Regions from separate parts of the Ureibacillus sp. FSL K6-2830 genome, predicted to be linked through region 2. Evidence: predicted binding sites of a transcription regulator. Region 2 holds the regulator's gene; the other holds the start of a gene.
The links. The regulator Rex, encoded in region 2, represses fermentation and respiration genes when NADH is low (regulators of the CRP and FNR family bind a similar motif). The targets are predictions, from matches to a motif close to TTGTGAAATATTTCACAA.

Region 1: a site for Rex is predicted at 4,851-4,868, ahead of NSU17_RS06310 (DUF1641 domain-containing protein). Genes of this name have one in related genera too.

The regions. Positions count from the first base shown of each region.
Region 1 is NZ_JBBOQR010000001.1:1,279,325-1,287,872, reverse strand. Features, by position in the region: gene NSU17_RS06330 (DedA family protein) at 1-326, shown strand, start outside; gene NSU17_RS06325 (MFS transporter) at 422-1,588, opposite strand; gene NSU17_RS06320 (MFS transporter) at 1,837-3,075, shown strand; gene NSU17_RS06315 (NAD(P)/FAD-dependent oxidoreductase) at 3,111-4,295, opposite strand; gene NSU17_RS06310 (DUF1641 domain-containing protein) at 4,335-4,757, opposite strand; gene NSU17_RS06305 (isoprenylcysteine carboxyl methyltransferase family protein) at 5,237-5,785, opposite strand; gene NSU17_RS06300 (type III polyketide synthase) at 5,787-6,869, opposite strand; gene NSU17_RS06295 (hypothetical protein) at 6,957-7,394, opposite strand; gene NSU17_RS06290 (MerR family transcriptional regulator) at 7,778-8,542, opposite strand.
Region 2 is NZ_JBBOQR010000001.1:1,913,982-1,922,529, reverse strand. Features, by position in the region: gene groL (chaperonin GroEL) at 154-1,773, opposite strand; gene groES (co-chaperone GroES) at 1,878-2,159, opposite strand; gene NSU17_RS09435 (CPBP family intramembrane glutamic endopeptidase) at 2,411-3,139, shown strand; gene tatC (twin-arginine translocase subunit TatC) at 3,208-4,038, opposite strand; gene tatA (twin-arginine translocase TatA/TatE family subunit) at 4,062-4,316, opposite strand; gene NSU17_RS09420 (redox-sensing transcriptional repressor Rex) at 4,407-5,039, opposite strand; gene NSU17_RS09415 (ABC transporter ATP-binding protein) at 5,170-7,113, shown strand; gene tsaD (tRNA (adenosine(37)-N6)-threonylcarbamoyltransferase complex transferase subunit TsaD) at 7,566-8,548, opposite strand, start outside.

The DNA.
Region 1 (8,548 bases), 630 kb from region 2:
TTTATAAAGCTGATGCTTGGTTTGACAGATATGGTTTTTGGACTGTGTTCTTCTGTCGATTTATACCTCTCATTCGTAGTTTAATCTCCATTCCAGCCGGGATGAGTAATATGAAATTCTGGCTATTCATTTTATTAACGACATTAGGTACGTTAATATGGAATACTGTATTGGTGCATGTTGGTGCAACAGTTGGAGAGAATTGGGAGAAAATTGTAGAAGTGATGGACGTCTATTCAAACATTGCCTATGCAGTAATAGCCGTTGTTTTCATTTGGTTTGTTGTACGATTCATTCGTAAGAAAAAGTTATTTAAAAGAAAATAGAGGGAAGAGTTGTATTCTTCCCCCTTACTTTTAAATTAGCGTTACGAAAAAGATACAATATGCCTTGATGCACTTGGCAAGTATCGATTAGCTTATTAACTCAGTTCTTTTTTGACTTGATCCTTAGGCAATAGAAATGCGACTACTAAGATGATTGGTAATACGGAGATGATTTTCATTGTCATTTCTATTCCTATTGTATCCAGTAGCCAACCGATAGCGACAGATCCAACTGCACCCATTCCAAAGGCAAACCCCGTTGTCAGTCCTGCCATTGTTCCGATTTTGCTAGGTACTAATTCTTGAGCATAAACGACAGTTACAGAGAAGCTAATCATTATTAGTGTTCCGATAATAATTAAAAATACAGGTACAAGCCAAAGAGGCATGTACGGCAGTAATAAACATAAAGGAATCGGTACAACTACTGAAAGTAAAATGACATTTTTGCGACCGATGCGATCGGAAAGGGATCCTCCAAAAAATGTTCCAACAACGCCAAAAGCCATAAATATAAAGATTAAAATTTGGCCGATACGGGTAGTCAAATCATAATGATCTATTAAATAAAACACATAGTAATTTTGAATATTCGTTGTGTAAAAAGAGCGTGCAAAAATAATCGTAAACAGCAATATGAGAGCGATTCCCACTTGTTTTTTTGTTAATGGTGGCAAGGAAGAAATTAACACTTTTTTTTGCTTTTGGTTTAATTTCTCGGCATTTAATTGTCGAGCATACCATTTTGAAATGTTAAATAACAACACAATTCCGATAGCAACGAGAAGAAGCAATACAGCAGCCCCTCTTTGTCCTAATGCATCTAAAATAAAGGCACCAATTAAAGGAGCAATAGCTTGCCCAGAATTTCCACCGACTTGGTAAATCGATTGTGATAGGCCCCGCTTATTGCCTGCAGACATAAATGAAACGCGAGAGCCTTCCGGATGGAAAATGGCTGAACCAAATCCTAAAAAGATGGCAGCAATTAAAAGGATGTAATATTGATTAGCGAATGCAAACATACTTAAACCGATGAAGACGCTCATCATTCCTATAGGTAATGCGTATGCAATCGGTTTTTTATCACTAATAAAGCCGATGATCGGTTGAAGTGTTGAAGAAACCATATTTAATACAAAACTAATAAGCCCCAGTTGAGTAAAAGTAAAACCTAAATCTCTTGCAAGATAAGGGAACATTGCTGGTGCAATATTTTGAACAGTATCATTAATTAAATGTCCTATTGCAATGGCAATCATGATAGGGTAAATGGGAGTCCGTATGTTATTTTCTACCAATGGAACGTCACACCTTTAAATATTGATTATTACTTTATATGCTTATAATTCCACATTACATCAACATTCAATCTATTACTAATGGCTAGATTACTTTATTTGAATAGGTTATTTCTTCAAAGGGTAAACCCTAAATGATAATAAATTGTTTTAACCATTTACAATAAACAATTTTAAAATGAATTATACGATAAAGGAAGTAATTGCCTATGAAAACAAATCATTATATTCATTGGAAACGAAATATTAGCGTATTTCTAACGAGTCAAACGATATCGCTTTTCGGTTCTTCAATCGTTCAATACGCCATTATGTGGTACATCACGTTAACGACTCAGTCGGGAATCATGATGACGATTGCCATTCTCTGTGGATTTGTTCCTACTTTTTTATTATCGCCTTTTGCAGGAGTATGGGCAGATCGTTATAACCGGAAAATGTTAATTATCTTATCAGATTCCGCCATTGCTTTGGCTACACTTATTCTAGCTATTTTATTTTTAAGCGGTTATGAATCTCTTTGGATGCTCTTTATAATGTACGTCATTCGCTCATTTGGAACTGGTATTCAAACGCCGACAGTAGGGGCAATATTACCACAAATCGTTCCTGAAGAGCATTTAACAAAAGTGAACGGAATTAATGGCAGTATTCAAGCCCTTGTAATGCTGCTTTCACCAATGGTTAGTGCGGCTTTGCTTACTATTACAACGTTGGAAACACTATTTTTTATTGATGTCGTAACAGCTGCGATTGCGGTGGCAACTTTGCTATTCTTTTTACAAATTCCCCCGCATGAAAAAGCATTACAACAACAAATCAGCTATTTTGCTGACTTTAAACAGGGACTTGTTTATATTAAAAACAATGAATTCTTGAAAATTTTATTTATATATTTTGCGATATTCTTTGTTATGGCGGCCCCTGTTTCCTTCTTAACACCGTTGCAAGTAACTCGTACATTTGGAGAAGATGTATGGCGGCTTTCAGCGATCGAAATTGCATTTTCTATCGGTATGATGGCTGGGGGAGCAGTCATTGCTGTATGGGGAGGATTTAAAAACCGAACATATACGATGGCATTATCAAGTATAATATTCGGAGTTTGCACATTTTTATTAGGGATTGTGCCAAACTTCTGGTTTTATTGCTCCATTATGGCGTTGGCTGGAGTAGCGATGCCGTTATTTAATACACCTTCAACCGTACTTTTACAAGAAAAAGTTGAAGGAGACTATTTAGGGAGAATTTTTGGTGTACTGACAATGATTTCTACTTCCATGATGCCTTTAGGAATGCTAATTTTTGGTCCGATTAGCGATTTCATTAAAATTGAGTGGTTATTATTAGGAACAGGAGTAGCGATGTTCGTTCTTAGTTTTGTTTTAGTAGGAAACAAAGTATTAGTAGAGGCGGGAAAACCAAAGAATATGGAATCCAGCCAATAAAAAAGTGCGGCATGATTGCCGCACTTTTTTGGTCATTAATATACTAAACCGTATAATGCTTTAATGTGTGATAAGTAGCGTACATGGCTTGCTTCTTTCATAAGTGAAGCTGGTAAACCTTTTAGGTGAATATTGTTTTTACCAACAGTTGCTACACCGTCTTTACGTCCAAGGCTTGCAAGAGTACCAGAATTAACTGGGCTGAACTCTTTTAGTTTTTGGCCTTTAATTGTTGCGTAAATGTTGTAAGCTGCAGCTTCTCCCATTTGCCATGCATTTTGAGCAGTTGGTGCATATAATGGACGACCTCCATCTTCAGGAAGAGCAACGGAAGCATCTCCAACAACAAATACATCTTGATGTGATTTAGAACGTAAATACTCATCGATGATTGCTTTACCACGGTCGCATTCAAGACCAGATTCTTGAACGATTGGTAGAGCTGCAACTCCACCTGTCCAAACAAATGTGTTTGCTGTAATTGTGGAACCGTCTTTTAGTGAAATTACATTACCTTCTACACCTGTTACAGGAAGGCCAGTTAAGAATTCAACTCCACGAGCTTCTAAGCTTTTTGTTGCGCGTTCAATTAATTCATCAGGTAATACCGGTAAAATTTTTGGACCAGCTTCTATTAGTTTAATATTCAACTCGCTAGGGTCAACTGCGTATTTTGCACAAATATTTGGAGCGTTGTCTACAATTTCACCAACAAGTTCCACACCTGTTAAACCGCCGCCACCAATGACGATTGTTGCATCCGCAATATTTTTTGTTTTTGCATAGGAAGCAATTTTGCTTTCAATATGGTTGTAAATTCTTTTTGCATCATCTACAGATTTTAATACCATTGAGTTTTCTTCTAAACCAGGAATACCGAAGAAACCAGTTTGGCTACCAAGTGCTACAACTAAATAATCATAAGATAAGACAGAGCCGTTTGCTAAATATACTTCTTTATTTTTCACATTGAATGATTTTACTTCTTGGATAACCGTTTCAATGTCTTTACCTTTAAATAATTTCTTTAATGGGAAGGATATTGCTTGTTCAGAAATTGTTCCACCTGCAAGACGGTGTAATTCAGTAATTAATTGGTGATTAGGATATTTATTCACAACTGTGATTTTAGCTTCATCTTTACTTGCATATTTACGTAGTGTTAGGGCCGTTAATAACCCACCGTAGCCTGCACCTAAGATGACGATTTCTTTTGACATATTATTCCTCCGTCCTTACTTTATTAAATAAACAAAACCTTATTGATTTTTGCGTTCAGCTGAAACTTCTAAAAATGCATTAGCAAAGCGTAATAGTTTTTGAACTTCTGGGTCCTTCAACAATTTTAATACTCCGAATAAACCGATTGCTTCTTTAGATTCGTCTGCACGTTCTTTTGCTTCAATAGCTGTTTGTGCTAAGCTTTTTACAGTACTCACAACTGGTTCAGAAACTTCTTTAATTGCGTTAACTGTGTCGCTCTTTAATACATCATCTGTTGCTACTTGTTGTGCAAAATCATAAGCCTTTGTAAGAAGTCCTACTACTTCGGCAAGCTTTGGAAGCTGTTCTACTAAATATGTTAAGGACTCTTGCACTTCTGGTTTTAATAATTGATCCAGTAAATCTTGTTTTTCTTTCAAAGCCGACTCTTGAACTTGATTCACTAATTCTTCTGCCATTACCCATTCTCCTTTACTTATCATTGTGCCCATTATTAAAAACAGCATAGATACTTCACATACTATTAAAGAAAAAACTCTTCAATTATAACTATGTGAAATGTTTAACAATGTTAACTACAGTTTAAATATAATACAAATATTTCGTAAATCAAGTACTGTTTTTAATAGTGAGTGTTTTATTGGATGGTATGAATAAAAATAAAGATTGAAAGCGTTTTCCTTTTCTATAACTATTAATAACAAAAAAAGAAAACCCAATCATTTTTTGAATATTTCTTAAATTGTGACAAATATTTTACAAAAGTGTTGACTTTTTTTGAATTTGCCGTCAATTTGAATTATACGCTTTATCTATTATAATTTCTAATATTATTTTGCTATTTGTTATTAGAAATTGATAACGAAAAGTTAAAACAAAGATTTTTTATTATTATGTTTACGAAAATAAAAATTATGTTGATGAAAATGGAAAAAATTCAGCTATGGTGCTGAATTTTTTTATTAAATACATATTCATAATTTGTCGCTTCCATTAATGCTTTTTCTTCAATTGGTATTCGAATCGATAACATAATGAAGTTTAACAAGGTAAATACAATGGCAGTAAAATAAGCTTGAAACATAATTGGCAATATAATAATTTCACAACAAACAACGAAATAATTTGGATGTTTAAGAAAAGCATATGGTCCCTTTTTAACAATTTGAGCTCCTGGCAACACAATAATTTTCGTATTCCAATACATACCTAATGAAGATAAGCACCATATTCTTAAAGATTGTACGAGTAGAAAAATAATAAATAAAGGTAGAAAAAGAGGGGATATTGTACGTTCAAATACAATGACTTCTACAATTAAACTGATGAAGAAACTTACATGTAACAATATCATGAAGGGATAATGTGAGGCCCCTACTTCATAAGCCCCAAGTTGCAACATTTGTCTCTCGTTTCGTTTTGCAATAAACAATTCAAAAATTCTTTGTAAAATGACGATTGTTGTTACAATCATAAAAATTAGCATATTAATCCCTCCATTGCAGCAATACTGCTTCTCCACTAAATCCAGGTCCAAGAGCTACTATTAATCCATATGATTCATCTTTCTCGATGGTTTTCATATATTCATCTAAAACGTATAGTACCGTCGGCGATGACATATTGCCGTTTTGTTGAAGAATTTTTCGAGAAATAGCTGTATGTTTGTCGCTTAAATTCAGTGCTTCTTCGTAAGCTAATAACACTTTTTTCCCACCAGGATGGGCGATGAAATGTTCAAGATCATTTAATGAAATGCCTGCCTCTTTGAAAAATGAATGGATGAATGGCCCTAGCCAATTAGAAATAATTGTCGGTATACTTTTTGAAAAGATGACATGAAACCCATCGTTTCTAACGTCCCAACCCATCACATTTTCCGAGTTAGGCATCCATTTTGAAGCTGTTTGAATGATATATGGTACTGTTTTTCGATTTTCTACTTTCGCTTCATCACCACAAATTAAGGCGCAAGCAACACCATCAGCAAAAAGTGATGCGCCAATTAAATTGCTTTTTGAAAAGTCATTTCGTTGGAAAGTGAGGCTGCATAATTCCACGCAGATAACAAGCACTTTTTCCTTTGGATGGGCAAGACAATAATCGTAGGCTCTACTAATTCCAGATGCTCCTCCAACGCAACCAAGCCCCCAAATAGGTAAACGTTTGATCCGATCTGAAAATTTCAATTTATTCATGATTCGAGCATCAATGCTGGGAGTTGATATGCCTGTGCTAGATACAAAGAAGATGGCATCAATTTCTTCTGTCGAAATTGGTCTTTTTAAATATAGTTCGTTTTGTAGACAACTTTGAATAGCTTTTACACTATAATCCACTGACAATTGAATATATAATTGATTGCGTTCTTCAAAAGTATGATCTTCTTTATGCCATTCTAACGGTACGCAAAAATGCCGCGTTTTTATTTCCCCATTTTCAAACACTTTTAATAGCCGCTCTAATTGCGGAATTTTATTTTGAAATAATGCCTTTGTAAATTGTTCTATTTCATGTTGATGTAATGTGTAGGGAGGTTTATAAGTACTGACAGATACAACTTTTGGCATTTATATCTTCCTTTATTAATTTTATTTCTAGTATTTCCAAGTGGATGAACGAGTATGCAAATAGTGGATAAGAGCAATTTCCTATTTTCAAGCTTCTTTTTCTGTACGTTTATCATTTAATGAAAAAGTTTTTTGCAATAACTCTAAATACAATAAGAAGTAATCGATGCAGTCTTTAACAAGTTCTGTATATGAGAAAAACTCCGGCCCCTTTTGATAATGCAAATAGTCATTTTTTAATACTTCCAACAATTTTTTTGAGAATAAATGAATATTAGTTGAGTGGAATTTTTCTAAACATTGAATAAGGCTGCTAAATAGCACCATATCTTCAGAATCAGGGTGTTCGATCATCGCGATATCTTTCACAAGTACTTCAAGAGATTTAATATATCCAAAAAAGGCGATATCATCATTTCCTTGCAATTCTGCATGGGTGGATTGGGTATATAAATTTTGAAATTTCTTCGATGTATTTTGAATGAGAGATACATCTTGAAATGTATGACCCGGTATCGTTAACAAGTATCGCTCTTGTTTATTGTTTAGTTCTCCACAATTATTAACAACAAAATAGTCTTTGCGGCAGGAAGGGCAAGTTAATGACAAAATATGAATTTCAAAACTTTTATTTTCAAATCGATAGATATTTTCAACCGTAGGATATATCTAAATTGCAGTGCGGACATTTATTTAAAATTATGTATTCTCGGTTATCGTGGTTGTATTGAACTTTTGTTAGCTTTTTCTCATTTTTTTGCATCATTAGGGCAAATATCCTTTATGAGCAGTTAGTGAACGATTGTTTCTTCAGCTATTATTTCCCGTTTTTTAGGAAATCATTCAATACTTATAAAAAGTGGAAAAAGTCGCCCGATAAGTTTCAGAGCGACTTTTCACAATATCTGTTATGAATTGTTTTCAAGGTAATGAATAATGGCATCTTTCAAAAATTCTGTACGCCCCGTAACTTTTTGGTCATAATAAGCTTTAAAGCGTTCATCAGCGACATACATTTCCGCAAGTCCCCGGTGAGCTTCTTTTGAATAAGATGGCCAAGTGAAAGTGAGCCACTGTTTATGTTTCGCGGCAAGCTCTTGTGCAAGGGGTGATGTAGGATCTCCAATTTCATAAGCTTTTGCTAGTAGTTCAAGTATTTCGTCTCCAAGTTGCACAAATCTTTCGTAGTCTTCTTTCGACATGTTGCGGAATTTTTCGTTGGACTTGCTGACGACATTCTCACCATATTTTTGGCGAATTTCCTCACCATATTTTTGTTCATTTTCTTCTATCAGCTTTTCCTTAAAAGCTTCAAATTTTTCTTCATTGCTCATCATCATTTCTCCTTTCTCATGGGCAATCGTTTTTTTTACGGATTCAATTAATCGGTCTAGGCGGGATCTCTTATTTCTAAGCTGTATTAAATGATCTTTCAATGCTTTTATCGAATCGTAATTTGGATCATTCATGATAGAAATAATTGTTTCAATGTTGACGTCTAATTCCCGGAAAAATAGAATTTGTTGCAATCGATTCACTTCTTCTTGACCATAAATCCGATATCCAGAGCTGTTGATTCGTTTTGGTTTTAATAAATTAATTTCATCGTAATACCGCAATGTTCTTGTACTGATGCCTGCTAATTTTGCTAATTGACTAATTGTGTACTCCATTGAAAT
Region 2 (8,548 bases):
TACTTTAAATTTAGTAATTTTGAATTTATACTAGCAGTTCAATATTGTTATAGTGAAGATGTAAGCGAAAAAAAAGGTTCTTTCCATTGCTTCGGAAAGAACCCTTTTCTATTCAACACTGCCAAAAGGATGGCGTCTTTATTTATAACGTTATTACATCATGCCCATATCTGGCATTCCTGGATTTTGAGCTGGTGGTTCTGGAATGTCAGCAACCACTGCTTCAGTTGTTAAGAATAATGCAGCTACACTAGCAGCATTTTGTAATGCTGAACGAGTTACTTTAGCTGGGTCAACAATACCTGCATCAATCATGTTTACCCATTCACCAGTTGCAGCATTAAAACCAACGCCAACTTCTTCACGTTTTAAGCGATCAACAATGATTGATCCTTCTAAACCAGCATTTTCTGCGATTTGACGAACTGGTTCTTCTAGAGCACGTAACACAATTTTCACACCAGTTGCTACATCGCCATCTACTTCATCTAATACTTTTTCTACTGCTTTATAAACATTTACTAATGCAGTACCACCACCTGCAACGATTCCTTCTTCAACCGCTGCACGAGTAGCGTTTAATGCGTCTTCGATGCGAAGTTTACGCTCTTTTAATTCTGTTTCAGTAGCAGCACCTACTTTAATTACTGCTACACCGCCAGCTAATTTCGCTAAGCGTTCTTGTAATTTTTCTTTATCAAATTCTGAAGTTGTTTCTTCAATTTGAGCACGGATTTGATTTACACGTGATTCGATAGCAGCTTGATCTCCAGCACCTTCAACGATAGTAGTGTTGTCTTTATTTACAACTACTTTACCAGCGCGTCCTAAAGATGTGATATCAGCTGTTTTTAAGTCTAAGCCAAGGTCAGAAGTGATAACTTGTCCACCTGTTAAAATGGCAATATCTTCAAGCATTGCTTTACGGCGGTCACCGAATCCAGGTGCTTTTACAGCAACTACTTGGAATGTACCGCGTAATTTGTTCAATACTAATGTTGCAAGAGCTTCACCTTCGATATCTTCAGCGATAATTAATAATGGTTTGCCTTGTTGTACTACTTGCTCTAATAATGGAAGAATATCTTGAATGCTAGAGATTTTCTTATCAGTAATTAAAATGTAAGGATTTTCAAGCACTGCTTCCATTTTATCAGTATCTGTTACCATGTAGTGAGATACGTAACCGCGGTCAAATTGCATACCTTCTACTACATCTAATTCAGTATTGAAACCTTTTGATTCTTCGATTGTGATTACACCGTCAGTTCCAACACGTTCCATCGCTTCAGAGATGAATTTACCTACTTCTTCATCGGCTGCAGAGATAGAAGCAACTTGTGCGATTTCTTCTTTATTTTGAACTTGACGAGAAATGTTTTTCAATTCTTCAATTGCAGCGGCTACTGCTTTATCAATACCTTTGCGAATTCCTACAGGGTTTGCACCGCTTGTTACGTTTTTCAAACCTTCACGAATCATTGCTTGTGCTAAAACTGTTGCAGTTGTTGTACCGTCACCTGCTACTTCGTTTGTTTTAGAAGCAACTTCTGCAACTAATTTTGCACCCATGTTTTCATAAGGATTTTCAAGTTCGATTTCTTTCGCAATTGTTACACCGTCATTAGTAATTAAAGGTGAACCAAATTTCTTTTCAAGTACAACGTTACGACCTTTAGGACCTAATGTTACTTTTACAGCGTTTGCTAATTTATCTACACCTTGTAACATTAACGAACGAGCTTCTTCTGCAAATTTAATATCTTTTGCCATTTTGCCTTACCTCCATTTATTTTTATCTATCGGTAATCAAAATCGGTATAAATACGCCTGACATTTCATACAATGAAAGAAGCGCAATTTTACTTTCTATATGATTATAAAACAGCTAAAATATCGCTTTCTCTTAAAATTAAATATTCTTTACCTTCATATTTCACTTCTGTTCCGGCATATTTAGAGAAGATAATCACATCGCCTTCTTTTACTTCAGGCTCAACGCGAGTGCCGTTGTCTAATACACGACCAGAACCTACAGCAACCACTTTTCCTTCTTGTGGTTTTTCTTTTGCTGAATCAGGTAGTACAAGTCCAGAAGCAGTTTTTTCTTCTACCTCAACTAATTCGATAATCACGCGATCTCCTAATGGTCTTAGCAAGTGAAACAACCTCCTACATTTCGTATTTTATCTTCCATTATTAGCACTCTTATCACCCGAGTGCTAACAATTATATAATAATGAATCATCCTTTTTTTTGCAAGTGAGAAGTATAAAAAATTTCTTTTCTTTGTATCTTCCTCTACAATAGAATATGATTAGTAAAAACACCATTCCTTAGTTTGAATCGGAAAGATTAATTTTATGATTACATTTTAATGAATTTGCATAAGAAAGAGGGAAATATACGATTGGCTAATTCGCAAAATATTCAAACTCAAAAGACCGCTTTTTATGTATTAATCACTTATATCTGTTTTCAACTTTCTTCTTTTCTACTATGGATTCCCCCGCTAAAAAGTTTCTTTTTAGGCTTTATTGATTTAGAGGGGCGTTTAGCGTATATTGCATTAGCAGGCTGGTGGTCATCCATTACCGCAGGAATAGCATTAATTATTTCTTTTATCTTGATCTCCAAAAATAAAAACTTTTGGAATTGTTTAAAAGGAGAAAAAATGCCATTGTCGGTAGCAATTGGTTGGGGAATTATCGGTTTTTTCATGATTTATTTAGGTCAAGTGATTGGTATTCAAATTGAATCGGCATTAGGCATTGAGCTTGGCTCTGAAAATACTGAAGCCATTATAAATATTACAAAAATCGCACCAATCATGATTCTAGCTTCCGTTATTTTTGGACCAATTTTAGAAGAACTTGTGTTTCGCCGCGTAATATTTGGATCGATTATGCAAGCACAAAATAATTTTTGGTTAGCTGCCTTCATAAGTGCAATTGTCTTTGCGATTATTCATTTAGATTTTAGTCATATCATTCTTTATACCATAACTGGTTTTATTTTTGCCTTCCTATATAATAAGACAAAACGTTTAATCACTCCAATTATCGCGCACATGATGCTAAATGGTTTTGTTACATACTTACAATTGAACATTGAAAAAATTCAACAATTTTTTCATTAAGATAGCCTGCTTTATAAGCATGAATAAAGAAAAAGCCTATTTTCCATGAATTTCATAGAAAATAGGCTTTAATTTTGTTCCTTCATTTGTTCAATTAGACGTCTTTGTTCTGCTAACGCAGCTTCCACTTGTTGTCTTTGTTCCGCTTCCTTTTCTTCTTGCATACGCTGTTCTTCTGCTTTTAAATATTTCTTATATCCGATTTTTGCAATAGCAATGCTAATTTCATACAAAACAAATAACGGAATGGACATTAGAATATATGAAATTAAGTCAGGTGGCGAAATTAATACGGCAATAACAAATAATACAAAGTAAGAATACTTTCTAAACTTTGACATTAAGTTTGGATTCAATACCCCGAGACGGGATAAAAACAATGTAATGACTGGAAGTTGAAATAAAAAACCAAATGGAATCACTAATTTAAATAAAAAAGAGAAATATTCGTTAATGCCGATTGTTTGCTGAATATCTAACCGCTCCGACAAGTTCATCATGAAATTCATAACGTTTGGGAAAAGAATAAAGTAAGAAAACAATAATCCAACTAAAAACAAAACAAAGGAATACGGTATATATTTTAATGTTGCTTTCCTCTCAGATTCATACAAGCCCGGTGCAATAAATGCCCAAAGTTGGTACAAAATCACCGGAGATGTCAAAATTAATGCTACAAAGAAGGATACTTCTAAATATACAGTAAGCGGGTCGCTTACTTTGAATGCATTTAATGTTAATGCCTCTAATTCTTCATTATCATGCTGAATGAATTTAATGATTGGTTCTGCAACATAGAATCCAGCTATTAATGCGATAACGAAAAAAACAGCACAAATAATTAAGCGCTTTCTTAATTCCTCTATATGTTCTATAATAGGAAGTTCTTTTGGATCCATTTTTCTTTTAGACATCCTTATTATTACTTATTGTGTTCTTGTTCTTTCGTTTCAACTTTCTCAATGGATTTTTGTTGCTGATCTATCTCTATGATGTTCTTTTTATCAGTAACATCGCTATCATCTATTAAACCTTGTGTACCCTTTTTGAACTCACGCAAAGTCGTTCCCATTGCTCGTCCAAATTCAGGTAATTTTTTCGGTCCGAAAATAATCAATGCAACAATCCCGATAATAATAAGGGCAGTTGGTGTAATTGCACTTAAATGCACAACCATCGATGACACCTCCTCAGTTTATGTATTTATTTTACCCCAATTCGACATATTTTGCATTACATAACGGAAATAGATTGTGAAAACTTTTTATCAATCACTATTTCGAATTAAATAAATTAAAGCCTCTAGTTCAACTGCTAAATCGATATTCATTACTTTCATCGTTTCCGGAACATTTAAACGAACAGGAGTAAAATTCAATATTCCTTTTGCGTTGATTGCTGATAAGCGATCGGCAATGGCTTGGGCAGAGCGTGAAGATACAGTTAATATTGCAAGTTCTGCATTATATTTTTGATACATTTCTTCTAATCGATCGGGATGATAAACTGGGATTCCATTTACTTCATGCCCTTCCATTGGCGCCTTTGTATCGAACGCAACAACGATTCTCGTATTATGATTTTTTTGGAAATTATATTTCAAAAGGGCATTTCCTAAATTCCCCACGCCAATAAGAGCGACATTCGCGCCGTCATCTTGATCTAGAATTTGTCTAAAAAATTCCAACAAATACAAAACATCATATCCATATCCTTTTTTACCTAAGGCGCCAAAATAAGAAAAATCTCTTCGAATTGTAGCGGAGTCAATCTTCATTGCCTCACTTAATTCTTGAGATGAAACTCTCTGTTTTCCATCATTTGCAAAGTTCTGTAAAAACCGATAATAAAGAGGAAGTCTTTTTGTTGTCGCCTGTGGAATTTTTATATCTCTTTTCACAATAATCCCCCTGTTAACTTCAACTCGAAATTGATTTTATATTACTAAACATAGCTAAATAAGTAAAGCGTTCACATTGCTTGAATTCCTGTCTTCTATTACACTAATAGTAGTGAACAGAGGTGTAAACATGATCATACTTCAAGTAAATCAATTAACAAAATCATTCTTATCTGATGAAATATTAAAGGATGTAAAATTAGAAGTTCAACACCGTGACCGTGTCGCATTAGTAGGTCGCAACGGTGCGGGTAAATCTACGTTATTAAAAATCATCGCTGGACAATTGTCTTACGATTCTGGCGAAATCATTATTCCTAAAGATATAACAATTGGGTATTTAGAACAACATGCTGGTCTTGAATCCAAACGTACAATTTGGGAAGAAATAATGACGGTGTTTGAACCGTTAAAAAAACAAGAAATGCGACTTCGCGAATTAGAACAACAAATGGCTGACCCATCCGTGTATGAGAGTCCAACGAATTACTCTCGTATTATGGCAGAATATGATCAACTACAACATTCTTTTAAAGAAGCAGGTGGCTATCAATATGAAGCAGATACACGTTCCGTACTCCATGGTATGAAATTCTTCCCCGACATGTATGATAAACCTGTTTCTTCCTTATCGGGTGGTCAACGAACACGACTTGCCCTTGCAAAATTGCTACTAAGTAAACCGGATTTACTGATTTTAGACGAGCCTACGAACCATTTAGATATCGAAACATTAAGTTGGCTTGAAAATTATTTAAAAGCTTATACAGGTGCCATTTTAATCGTTTCTCACGATCGTTATTTTCTCGATCAAATCGTCAATATCGTTTATGAAGTATCAAGAACTCGCGTAACAAAGTATATAGGAAATTATAGCGATTATTTGGACCAAAAAGCAAAACAATATGAACGCGATTTAAAAATGTATGAGCAACAGCAAGATGAAAAAGCGAAACTTGAAGCCTTTATTCAAAAAAATATCGCACGTGCTTCTACAGCAAAACTTGCAAAAAGCCGAAGAAAAATGTTGGAACGTATCCAATGGATGGATGCCCCAATAGGCGATGAAAAATCAGCAAAATTCGGATTTGATATCGAAAGACAAAGCGGAAATGATGTACTATCAATCGATGATTTATCAATTGGATATGAGCAAAATCAAATGATTTCTGAAAATATCTATTTGCGCATCTTCCGACAAGATCGAGTTGCGATAGTAGGACCGAACGGAGTCGGAAAATCCACTCTATTAAAAACCATTGTCAAAGATTTATCTCCACTCTCTGGAAGCATTCGTTATGGAACGAACGTTAAAATTGGCTATTACGATCAAGAACAAGCAAAACTCGATAGTAATAAAACCGTTTTAAATGAACTTTGGGATGAATGGCCGTTAATGAATGAAAAAGAAATTCGTTCCGTTTTAGGTCAATTTTTATTTAGTGGCGATGATGTACTAAAACTTGTTAATACATTATCCGGTGGGGAAAAAGCACGCCTTGCCTTAGCAAAACTCATGTTGCAAAAAGCAAATTTCCTCGTATTAGACGAACCAACGAACCATCTTGATTTAGACAGTAAAGAGGTCTTAGAGAATGCGTTGATGGACTATCCAGGAACGATACTATTCGTTTCCCATGACCGTTATTTCATGAATAAAATTGCTACAAAAGTCGTTGAACTATCCGCCACAGGCACATTTGAGTATTTAGGTGATTATGATTATTATGTAGAGAAAAAACAAGAATTAATGGAATTAGCTGAACTGAATGAAACAAAGCATGAAGCAAAACAGGAAGAAATCAAAATCCAGCATCCATCTTCAGTAAACAAAGAAGTCAAAAAACGAGAGCGTCAAATTCGAAGAAAAATTGAAGAGCTTGAAAAAGAAATGTCCAATTATGAAGAGGAAATTAACAATATCGAACTGAAGCTCTGTGAACCAGAGATTTTTAGTGATTACGAAAAGGCATTAGAGCTCCAAAATAAACTGGATTCGTTAAAGCAATCTCACAGCGAGCTCGAAACTCAATGGCTTGAACTACAAGAAGAATTGGAAAACCTGAAAATTTAAGCTACCTGAATAATATTCAGGTAGCTTTTCATTTATATATGGAAAACATGAATCTTGTTTTCGAATATTACATATATCTTGGTCAATAGACAAATTTCGATAAATTTTCCCCACAGTTTTATTCACAATAAAAACTCAGTGATATCAACATATCAACAGCCTTTTCCACATTATCCACATCACCAGAAAAAAAAATCCACACTTCGTTCTGGAAAAATACACACAATATATTGATTTTTCACAGCTTTATCACAGGTTATCCACAAGTTATACACAGATTGTGCATAAGTACGAATGTTCGTCTTGACAAAAAAAGAAAACTATTCACAAACTTGCGGATAAGGTTTAAGAAAAATATTCAAAATTTTAATTCTGTACATAACTTTGTGTATAAATAAAAGGATATGACTTCATGTCATACCCCATCTTTTTTTGAAGAAAATATTATACTTTTATCGAAGTTTGTCGTCTGTATTACTCCAACTTTTCAATTCTTTCCCTGGCAAACCATTCATCGATAAATCGGATCTTACCCCTGCTTCAAACATGTAAGCCGCACAGGCACCAATCATTGCTGCATTATCTGTGCATAAAGAAAGTGGAGGAGCCGTAAATGGTATCCCTTCCTGTTCAAGTGCTTTACTTAAACTTTCTCGCAATCCACGATTTGCAGAAACACCACCAGCTACTATTACTTGTTTAACCCCTAATTCCTTAGCTGCTTTTATCGTTTTAGTTGTCAATACTTCTACAACACTGTCTTGGAAGCCTTTTGCGACTTCTTCAGGCACAATCGATTGTCCTCTTTGCTCCAAATTATGTTTATAATTAATGACCGCTGATTTTAATCCACTAAAACTAAAATCATACGTATCTTCTAACCACGCTCGTGGAAAATCGACACCTTTTTCAGCTTCATGAGCCATTCGATCAATATGCGGACCACCGGGATAAGGTAAATTTAACACCCGTGCCACTTTATCATAAGCTTCCCCGGCCGCATCATCGCGAGTTTCTCCAATGACTTCAAAAGATCCATGTTCTTTCATATAGATTAATTCCGTATGCCCTCCAGATACAACAAGTGCTAATAAAGGAAATTTCATTGGTTCAACAAGCGCACTTGCATATATGTGACCGGCAATATGGTGCACCCCAATAATCGGTAATCCGTGAGCAAAGGCAAAGGCTTTTGCTGCATTAATGCCGATAAGCAATGCACCAACTAGTCCTGGGCCTTCCGTCACTGCCACTGCGTCTAAATCTGATGGTACAATGCTTGCCTTTTCCAATGCTTCTTCAATTACAACCGTTATTTGTTCAACATGGTGGCGAGACGCAATTTCTGGTACGACCCCCCCAAATCTTTTTTGACTATCGATTTGTGAAGCTACTACGTTTGAAAGAATTTCATTTCCATTTCTAATTACGCTAG